DNA from 3 places in the Paracoccus sp. Arc7-R13 genome. Region 2 is predicted to be linked to each of the others. Evidence: riboswitches for the same ligand, from Rfam matches in the RefSeq annotation. Region 2 holds a riboswitch; each other region holds the start of a gene.
The links. A riboswitch is a leader RNA that binds a small molecule or an ion and turns the genes downstream of it on or off. The one in region 2 is predicted to bind cobalamin.
Positions count from the first base shown of each region.

Region 1: another riboswitch for cobalamin. It lies ahead of EOJ32_RS18365 (TonB-dependent siderophore receptor); the one in region 2 lies ahead of EOJ32_RS02940 (DUF1636 domain-containing protein).
Region 3: another riboswitch for cobalamin. It lies ahead of EOJ32_RS14640 (ABC transporter substrate-binding protein); the one in region 2 lies ahead of EOJ32_RS02940 (DUF1636 domain-containing protein).

Region 1 covers NZ_CP034813.1:123,161-126,431, forward strand. The annotation lists gene EOJ32_RS18365 (TonB-dependent siderophore receptor) at 1-1,819, opposite strand, end outside; cobalamin riboswitch at 1,952-2,139, opposite strand; gene bhcR (HTH-type transcriptional regulator BhcR) at 2,202-3,023, opposite strand; gene bhcA (L-aspartate--glyoxylate aminotransferase BhcA) at 3,220-3,271, shown strand, end outside.
Region 2 covers NZ_CP034810.1:594,371-597,641, reverse strand. The annotation lists gene EOJ32_RS02955 (trehalose-6-phosphate synthase) at 1-148, opposite strand, end outside; gene otsB (trehalose-phosphatase) at 158-880, opposite strand; gene cobO (cob(I)yrinic acid a,c-diamide adenosyltransferase) at 982-1,611, opposite strand; cobalamin riboswitch at 1,652-1,878, shown strand; gene EOJ32_RS02940 (DUF1636 domain-containing protein) at 1,973-2,383, shown strand; gene cobW (cobalamin biosynthesis protein CobW) at 2,386-3,271, shown strand, end outside.
Region 3 covers NZ_CP034810.1:2,951,328-2,954,598, forward strand. The annotation lists gene EOJ32_RS14635 (iron ABC transporter permease) at 1-409, opposite strand, end outside; gene EOJ32_RS14640 (ABC transporter substrate-binding protein) at 406-1,413, opposite strand; cobalamin riboswitch at 1,551-1,768, opposite strand; gene EOJ32_RS14645 (hypothetical protein) at 2,001-2,255, opposite strand; gene EOJ32_RS14650 (TRAP transporter large permease subunit) at 2,381-3,271, opposite strand, start outside.

The DNA.
Region 1 (3,271 bases), on a different replicon from region 2:
GGTCGAACAGGTTCACCACCCGCGCCGTCGCCCGCACGTTCGGCGTCAGGTCATAGCCCGCGGCAAGGTTGACCACGGTATAGGACGGCAGTTCGCGCGTCTCGAACCCGCCCCAGAACTGGGTGTCGAAGGTGCCTGCCACATGGCGCAGATCGCCCGTGACCGACCCGCGCCCGTCCAGGACCGACAGTGTCGCGCTCAGGCCAGCCTCGTGCCGGGGGCGGCGGGTCTTGACGCTGCCATCGGGATTTTCCGCGTCCAGATAGGTATAGCTGGCCCCCAGGGTCAGACTGTCGGTCGCCAGAATGCGGGCCGCGACCTCGACCCCTTGGCGGGGGCTTTCGCCGGACTGGTTGCGATAGGAATAGAACGCCACGCCATCCTCGATGCCGACAAGATAGTCGGTGATCTCGTCCTCCAGCGTCTCGTTGAAATAGGTGACGTCGATGGTCCCACGACCGTCCGGCAGCTGCGCCTCGACCCCCAGATCAAAGCCGCTGTTCTTTTCCGGGCGCAGGTCGGGATTGCCCTGATAGACGGTGCCGAAGAAGCCGGCATCGGCATACAGCTCGAAATAGGACGGGTTCACCAGCCCCGTCCCGGCGGATGCGTGCAGGCGGAACGGACGGTCGGGCATCTGCCAGGACAGACCCAGGTTCCAGCTGGTGAAATCGGCAAAGACGCGGTTCGCGTCGTGGCGCAGCCCGGCCTGGACATCCAGTCCGCTGGCCAGCATCGCGCGGTATTCCAGCGCGACCGACGACATCTCCCGGGACTGCCCCGGCGCAGTCGAGTTGCTGTCGCGCTGATGTTCCGCCAAGAGGTTCAGCAGCTGCGAGGCATCGGCGGCCGATCCGTCCAACCCCAGGCTGGCGCGGTATTTCAGCTTTTCGGTCTGGCCGCGCCGGAACGGGCTGTTGTCCTGGCTCTGCCGGGTGATGCTGTGCTGATAGTCCAGGCGCTGGACCAGGCGGCCGTCCAACGCAGTATATTCCGCCCAGACCCCGCCCTGAAACTCGTCGCGGCGGCCGAACAGGTCGGCATCGACCAGATAGCTTTCGGCATCGGTCGCGGCAAAGTTCTCGGCGTCGAAGCCGTAATCCTCGGTGGACTGGCGCAGCGCCACCCCAAGGCGCAGGTCGTCCGTGGCCAGGACGTCGCCGGACAGGACGGCGGTCTTGCGGTTGATCCCGTCCTTGCCGCCGCCATCGCCCGACTGGTCATAGCCCAGATCGTCGCGCGCCGACAGCGACAGCCGCAGCCCGCCCCGCTCCCCACGACGGCTGACATGGACCAAGGCCGCCCCGCCGTTCCCGGCCTCGACCGAGCCGCCATAGGACAGGCCCTGGGGCGCGTCGCGCGTGATGATGTTGATCACCCCCGCCGAGGCGTTCGATCCATAGAACACCGATTGCGGCCCGCGCAGCACCTCGATCCGGTCGATGTCGGTGGTCTCCAGCCCGGTCAGCACGTATTCGTCCTCGCCCCCCGCCGCCTCGATGCCGTCGATAAGGATCAGGGTGTGGTTCGCCTCGGCGCCGCGGATGCGGACCTGTGCGATGCTGGCGCCGCTGCCGCTGACCGACACGCCGGGTAGCGCGCGCAGGGCGTCCTGGACGGTGGCGATGCCGCGATCCTCGATCTCGGTCGCGGTCAGGACGGTGTGGGCGCGGGCATAGCCGTCCTGGGCCACGGGCGTGATGCCGGCGGTCAGCACGATCTCGTCCAGCAGGATGGGTTCCCCTGGTGCCGCACCTTGCGCGGCGGCGGTCACGGGAAGGGCGACAAGCGTCGCCAGAAGACAGATCGGACGGCGCATCGGCACGGACCTTTCAAGGCAGGCACGGCCTGCGGCAAACAGAAATGTCCGGCACACGGACCCGGTGGGTCGCGGCAGGACGGTGACTGTCACCACTGCGGATCAGCCGCTTTCCTGGCACGCCCCGCGCCGGAAATGGGTGAGTGCTGCGGCAGGTCTCCTGGCTTGCGGGTCGATGCCTTGGCCGGCCTTCCCGGATCGCTCCAGTGGCATGATCGGCCATCGCTCTCCGCTTACAGTTGCGGGGGCAGCCCCGGATTGGCACCGGCGTTCCCTTTTGATCCGGCATGCAGGCCGGAACCGTAGCGGCGCCCTTGTGGCGCAGAGGCCCCGGAGCTGTCAACGGGATTCGCCCACCCGTTCCACGCCCGGCAAAAGGCGGTCACCGCCCGCCCCGGCCCGATCCCAGACCGGCCGAAATCCGTTCCGCCGCGGTGGCGACCATGCCGCCGATGCGGTCGACGGCGGCATCGGTCATGCGGTTCGTGGGGCCCGACACCGACACCCCGGCCACCGCCTCGCCATAGCTGTTCACGATGGAGGCCGCGACACAGCGCATCCCCAAGGTGCGCTCCTCATCGTCGAAGGCAAAGCCGCGATGGCGGATCAGGGCGATGTCGGCCTGCAGCGCGTCCGCGTCGGCGATGGTCTTGTCCGTGAACCGGGTGAAGGTCGCGTCGCGCAGGAACACTGCCAGCCGCGTCTGATCGAACGCCGCCAGCAGCGCCTTGCCGATCCCAGATGCGTGCAGCGGAGACCGGGTGCCGGGCGGGAAAAACGCGCGGATCGTCTGATGCGTCTCGACCTGGCTGACGAACAGCACGTCGCCGTCGCGTTCGATGCCCAGGTTCGCCGTCTCTCCGGTCAGGGCCATCAGGTCGCGCATCACCGCACGGCTGCGTTCGACGATGTTCGTGCGCCGCAGGAAGGCCGAACCAAGGCGGAACGCCTCGGGGCCGATGAACCACTCCTGCCGGTCGGGATTGTTCTCGACATAGCGACGGTGTTCCAGGGTGGCCAGGACGCGGTGCATGGTGGCGGGGGACTGGTCCAGATGCGTGGACAGGCCGGTCAGGGTGATCCCCTCATGCGCGGCCAGGGCCTCCAGCACGTCCAGCCCGCGGTCCAGGGCCTGGATGCTGGCGGCGGGCTGATCGGCCTTGCCGCCTCTTGGTCGTCCCCGCTTGCGCACCGGCTGCTGCATCGGAATCACGCCCCTTCCGTCTGTAACACCACAGAAAATAATTTCATGAAAGCCGTTTTCCGGCAATGAAAAAATCACGCGCCCATGATTTCGGTGCGAAACCTGCATTAAACCAGATTTCCGAAAAACGATTTCAAAAAAATTTACCGGTTTGCGGACCCGTGCTACACCTTGTCGCATCAAGGAGGAGCCGACCGTGAGCACCCAGAACCCGATCTTCATTCCCGGCCCGACGAACATCCCCGAGG
Region 2 (3,271 bases):
GATCGTCCGTCACCTCGCCCGAGAAACCTACCCATACCCCGCCGGAACTGCGCAGCGCATCCTCCAGCGCCACCACCAGCCCGCCCGAGGGATCGTCCCCCAGCGGCAGGCGGTTCGAGACGACGATCAGGCGCGGTTCGGTGGACATGGGCATTCCTCAGTTCAGCGATGCGTCAAGCCAAGCGGCCAGCGCGGCAGGGTCGGACAATCGGTGATGCGCGGCGGTGGGACCGTCGCCGATCTTGATGGCAAAGCCGCCGCGGGCCTGCGCCTCGGCCATGGCGGGTTCGTCGGTGGTATCGTCGCCCGCAAAGACCGGCACGCGCCCCGCAAAGGGCTCAAGCGTCATCAGATGCGCCAGCGCGCTGTCCTTGCCGACGCCACCGGGGCGCAGTTCGACCGCCATCTTGGCGGGCTGCAGCACCAGGTGCGGGTTCCGGTCGGCCAGATCCTGCATCACCTCCTCGACAAAGGCGCGCAGATCGGGGGCGTCCCGATAATGCAGTGCGACGCCGTGGGGCTTTTCCTCGACCAACAGGGCGGGATGGGGCGCGGCGGCGGCATGGGCCGCGGCATGAAGGGGGCCCGCGTCGAAATCGACCCGGTGCAGGGTCTGGATGCGGCCGGGGCGCAGCGACATCTCGGCGCCGTGGCTGCCCGCGACGATGCCCTCGAACCCGTCCATATGTCCGCGCAGGTCGGCCACGTCGCGCCCCGAGATCAGCGCCACCGCGCCCCCCTGCCGCCGGTACAGCGCCGCCAGCCGGTCGCGCAGCGCCTGCGTGACAACGACCGCATCGGGCCGGGGGGCGATGTCGACCAGGCAGCCGTCGAAATCCAGGAACAGGGCGGCATCGGGGGCAAGCGGGGGTGGGGTCACGTCAGGCGGGCTCCGGCGATTGGGATATACCAAAGGGAACCCGTGACTCCCCCCGAGGGTTCACCGCGGCGTGAGGTTTTTTGACCGCCGACCCGCGCGCGTCAGTATTCGACCCCGGCCTGCGCCTTGATCCCAGACCGGAACGGATGCTTGATCTGGGTCATCTCGGTCACCAGATCAGCGGCCTCGATCAGCGCGTCGGGGGCGCCGCGCCCGGTCAGCACCACATGGGTCATGGCGGGCTTTTCCGCCTGCAGAAAGGCCACCACATCGGCCGCGTCCAGATAACCATAGCGCAGCGCGATGTTGATCTCGTCCAACAGGACCATGCGGATGGCCGGGTCACGGATCAGGTCCTGCGCACGCGCCCATCCGGCCTGCGCCATGGCGATGTCGCGGGACTTGTCCTGCGTCTCCCAGGTAAAGCCCTCGCCCATGGCGTGGAACTGGCAGATGTCGGTGAAATGCGTGGTCAGCAGCGTGCGTTCGCCCGTGTCCCACGCGCCCTTGATGAACTGCACAACGGCGCAGGGCATCCCGTGCGCGATGGAGCGCATGATCATGCCGAACCCCGACGACGACTTGCCCTTGCCCGGCCCGGTATGGACGATGATCAGGCCCTTTTTGCCGGTCTTGGTCTCCATCATGCGGTCGCGGGCGGCCTTTTTCCTGGCCATCTTGGCGGCGTGGCGGTCCTGATCCTCGGCGGAAATCGGGTCGGTCTGCGTCATCGGGTCGCTCCTTGCGGTTGACAAACGGCGGGTGCGGGGGTTTGGGTGAGGGCGTGTTGGTTCCTGTCTATGACAGGCGAAGAGGGAATGCGACAAGGCCCCGGGTCACCAGACCCGCGACCCCAAGCGCAGCCGCCCCCGCGACCGTGACCGGAGAGGTCGCCCGATCCACTGGCCCCGATTGGGGCTGGGAAGGTGGGACGACCGTCGGGGCATCCGCCCCTGAATCCGCAAGCCGGGAGACCTGCCAGCACCTGACGATGACGGGCGAACGGGGTGTTTCGCGACCGGCAGGTGATGGCCGGATGCCCCGTGCCGCCTCCTCTCGGACGCCCCTTGCCGCAACAAGGAAGGGGCCGCGATGCGCGCCGTTCTGCATGTCTGCACCACCTGTCGCGGCACCGTGCCCGACCCGGTTCCCGATGCCGCAGGGACCGATGCCGCAAGGACGGATGCCCTTGGCCCGGACGCGCCGCGCCTTGGCGCCCGGCTGCACGACCTTCTGTCCCGCACCGCCCCAGACGGTGTCGAGATCCGCCCCGTCGAATGCCTTTCCGCCTGTTCGCAGGGCTGTTCCGTCGCGCTGTCCGCGCCGGGCAAGTGGTCCTATGTCTATGGCCGCCTGACGCTGGACGACGCCGCCGACATCCTGTCGGGCGCGCGCGCCTATGCCGGGACCGCCGACGGCATCGTGCCGTGGCGCGAACGCCCCGCCGTCTTCCGCAAGCAGAGCATTGCCCGCATCCCCCCGCATGTCGTGTCGCAGGAGTGACCATGATCGACCTTATCAAGACCCCCGTCACCGTGATCACCGGCTTTCTGGGGTCGGGCAAGACGACTCTGGTGCGCCATCTGATGGCCAACCCCCAGGGGCTGCGCCTTGCGGTGATCGTGAACGAATTCGGCACGATGGGTGTCGATGGAGAGATCCTGAAGGGTTGCGCCGATGCCGCCTGCCCGGCCGAGAACATCGTCGAGCTGTCGAACGGCTGCATCTGCTGCACAGTCGCCGACGACTTCATCCCCACGCTGGAGGCGCTGATGGCGCTTCCCGCCCGCCCGGACCACATCCTGATCGAGACGTCCGGGCTGGCGCTGCCCAAGCCCCTGCTGAAGGCCTTCGACTGGCCCGCCATCCGCTCGCGCATCACCGTGGACGGGGTGATCGCCTTGGCCGATGCCGAGGCCGTGGCGGCCGGTCGCTTCGCCCCCGACGTGGCGGCGGTGGACGCGCAGCGCGCCGCCGACCCTGGCCTGGACCACGAGACGCCCCTGTCCGAGGTCTTTGAGGATCAGATCGCCTGCGCCGATGTCATCCTGCTGACCAAGGCCGATCTGGCCGGGCCGGAGGGCGTCGCAGCGGCACGGTCGGCGATCGAGGCCGAGCTGCCCCGCCCCCTGCCCATCCTGACCGTGACCGAGGGCGCGGTCGATCCGCGCCTGGTCCTGGGCCTGGGCAAGGCGGCCGAGGACGACCTGGACGCCCGCCCCAGCCATCACGACGGCGCCGACGACCACGAGCATGAGGATTTCGACACCGTCGTCATCGACCTGCCCGAAATCACCGACCCGGCCGATCTGGCCGCCCGCATCGCCCGTCTGGCCGCCGAGCAGAACGTGCTGCGCGTCAAGGGCCATGTCGCCGTCGCGGGCAAGCCCA
Region 3 (3,271 bases), 870 kb from region 2:
AAGCGCCCGCCGACATCGGCACGAACCCCGCGCCGATCCCCGCCACCGCGACCGTCACGGCCCCCGTAGACGCCCCCGCCGAGATGCCCAGCAGATAGGGGTCGGCCAGTGCGTTGCGCAACAGCGTCTGCAGGACCAGCCCCGAGATCGCCAGCCCCGCTCCGCAGGCCCCCGCCACCAGCGCGCGCGGCAGGCGATAAGCCCAGACGATACCCTGATCGATCGGGTCCAGCGGATAGCCCGCACCCAGCATCTGGTTGGCCAGCGCCTGCCAGACCGTCGAGAGGGGGATCGGCGTTTCCCCCAGGGCGGTGCCGGCCAGGGGGGCCGCCACGATCAGCAGCGACACCCACAGCCAGACCGGGGACAAGGGGCGGCGGACGGTCGGCACCCCGACATCGGCGGTCATTCGGACAGCCCGTCCATGCCCGCCGCCAAGGCCTCCAGCCCGTCGATCATGCGGATGCCGGGATGCAGCGCCTCGGCGTCCAGGATGACGATGCGATCCCGGCGTACGGCGGTCATCCGGCGCGTGACCGGGTCCGTTTTCAGAAAGCGCAGCTTTGCCTCGACATCGTCGGCGGGAAAGCGGCGGCGGTCCATGCGCGCGATCACCAGCACCGAGGGGTCGGCACGGGCGATCGTCTCCCACCCCACGGCGGGCCATTCCTCGTCCGAGGTCACGACGTTGCGCAGGCCAAGGCGGTCCATCATCCAGGCCGGGACGCCCATCCCGCCCGCCATGTAGGGGTCCAGCGCCAGATCGGCCGAGGAGAACCAGACCGCCGCGGACGCATCCGGCAGGTCCATCGCCCGCGCGCGCTCCACGACCGCCGCCTCTCGGGCCTGCAGGTCGGCGATCAGCGCCCGGCCCGCGTCCTGCGCGTCCATGACCCGCGCGATCTGGTCGATGCCGTCCCACAGGGTCGCTATGTCGAAGGGCGCAAGGCGGGTGCCGTCGGCGCCCACGCTGTTGTCCTTGCCTTGGCAGTCCGTGGGCATGACATAGGCCGGAATGCCCAGATCGGCGAACTGTCGGCGCGTGCCGACCGCCCCTTGGTCCCCGATCATCCAGGCGAACATCGTCGGCACAAAGCCGGGGCGCCGGTTCACCACCGATTCAAAGCTGGGCGTGTCGTCGGTGATGCGGTCCACCGTGGCGTCATCCTCCGCAAAGGCGGGCAGCACCGGGGTGAACCACAGCGCGGTCCCGGCCATCCGGTCCGCCTGGCCCAGCGCATACAGGATCTCGGTCGTGGACTGGCCGATCGACACGACGTTGTCGGGACGCACGGGGATGGTCACTTGGTACCCGCAATTGTCGATCACCAGCGGATAGTCGGTCGGCGCGGCAAAGGCCGCCTGGCCCAGGCCCAGCGCCACCGCGGTCGTCAGGAAGATTCTGGTCGTCATGGTCGTCCTTCATGAAACGAAGGACGGGGCTGAAAAAGGCGCAGCGGCGTCACCGGGGTCCCACCCACCTTCGCGGTCGCGTCGGACGAAGGCCGTGGATCGGCGCATGCGGTCTTTCTCCGGGGCACCCCGCCCGGGTTGGTTCAGGTCATGATGGCAGGTCTCCTGACTTGCGGATCGCGGCCTTCCCCGCCTTCCCGGCGCATGGGGCGCCAGTGGCATCATGGGGTCGGCTACCGCTTACAGTTGCGGGGGCAGTCGCGGATTCGGCGCCTGATGGCTACACCTCACCACGTTCCCTTTTCACCCTGCCGGGGCCTTGGCCGGCACGGGAACCATCACGGACGGAAATGCCGCCGGGTGGGGACAAAGTCAACCGCCGCGGCAAGCAGCCCGCAGCCGACCCGGCCACCACGGCCGACGCACTGCGACACCCACGGCTTATGCCAGCCTGACCCCGGCGACCGGTGCGCCGCTGGCCGAACGCGCGGGCGCCCTGCGAAGGAAGTAGTTGGTCGCAGTCCTTCCTGCCCAGCATGGCAGGGCCTCAGGCCGCCGGGCAATCCGGCGCCTGACACCGCAGGGCTTCAAACCTGGCCGGGCTTCTTTTGCCACAGGTGGCGAAGGTCCAGCCGGGGATAGTCCCGCTCGATCTGACTGCCCCAGAACAGGCCTGCGATCGGGGCGTCGGGATGGTCGGGATCAAGGCCATAGTCGATCTGGGCGATGCGTTCGGCCGGCATGTGCAGGGTGTAACGCAGGAACAGGAACTGCTCCAGCCAGGCGTCATGGTCCTTGTTCGTGAACAGGTCCGGGCGGGGGACGGGTTCGGGGTCGTGCATGGTGGGTCAGCCTTGGGTGACGGATCCCGATTGTCCGTCAATCCGCCTGCCGGTGCAACATTCCTGTCCCCGAACGAACAGGGGGCACGCCGCATCCGGCATGCCCCCCGATCCACGGCAGGCGATCAGTAGATCGCGAGGGCCGGGAACAGGATCAGCAGGCCCACCGCCAGGATCTGCAACCCTATGAAGGGCAGCAGGGCGCGGAAGATTTCTCCCAGCGAGATGTCCGGCGGGGTCACCGACTTCAGGTAGAAGGCGGCGGGCCCGAAGGGCGGCGACAGGAAGCTGACCTGCATGTTCATCGCGAACAGCACGCCGAACCAGACGGGGTCGTATCCCAGGCTGACGATGATCGGCACGAAGATCGGCATGGTCAGCAGCGCGATGCCGACCCAGTCCAGGAACATGCCCAGCACGAACAGGATCGCCATCATGAACAGGATGATGATCGTCGGGTTGTCGCTGATTCCGGTGATCAGTTCCGACACGAAGTTGATGCCGCCCATCAGGTTGAAGACGCCCACCAGGGCGGATGCGCCGATGCCGATCCAGACGATCATGCCGACCGTCTGCAGCGTCTGCATTGCCGCGCCGCGCAGAAGGCCCCAGGTGAATTCGCCGCGGATCACGGTCGAGATCAGCACGCCCGCCACGCCCACGGCGCTGGCCTCGGTCACGGATGCGATGCCGCCATAGATGGAGCCCAGCACCATGATCACGACCAGGATCGGCAGGAACAGGCCCTTGAGCAGGCGCAGCTTTTCGTCCCGCGGGACGCGGGCGGTGACGGCCGGGGGGACGTCGCCCGGCGTCAGCCAGGCACGGATCAGCACATAGGCCACATAGAGCAGCGCCAGCATGAAGCCCGGCACGAAGGCGGCCGTGAACAGGTCGCCGATCGAGACATTGGCGGTCAGGCCATAGATGATCAGCACGATCGAGGGCGGCACCATGGTCCCCAGGCTGCCGCCCGCGCAGACGACGCCGATGGCCAGCTTGCGGTCATAGCCCTG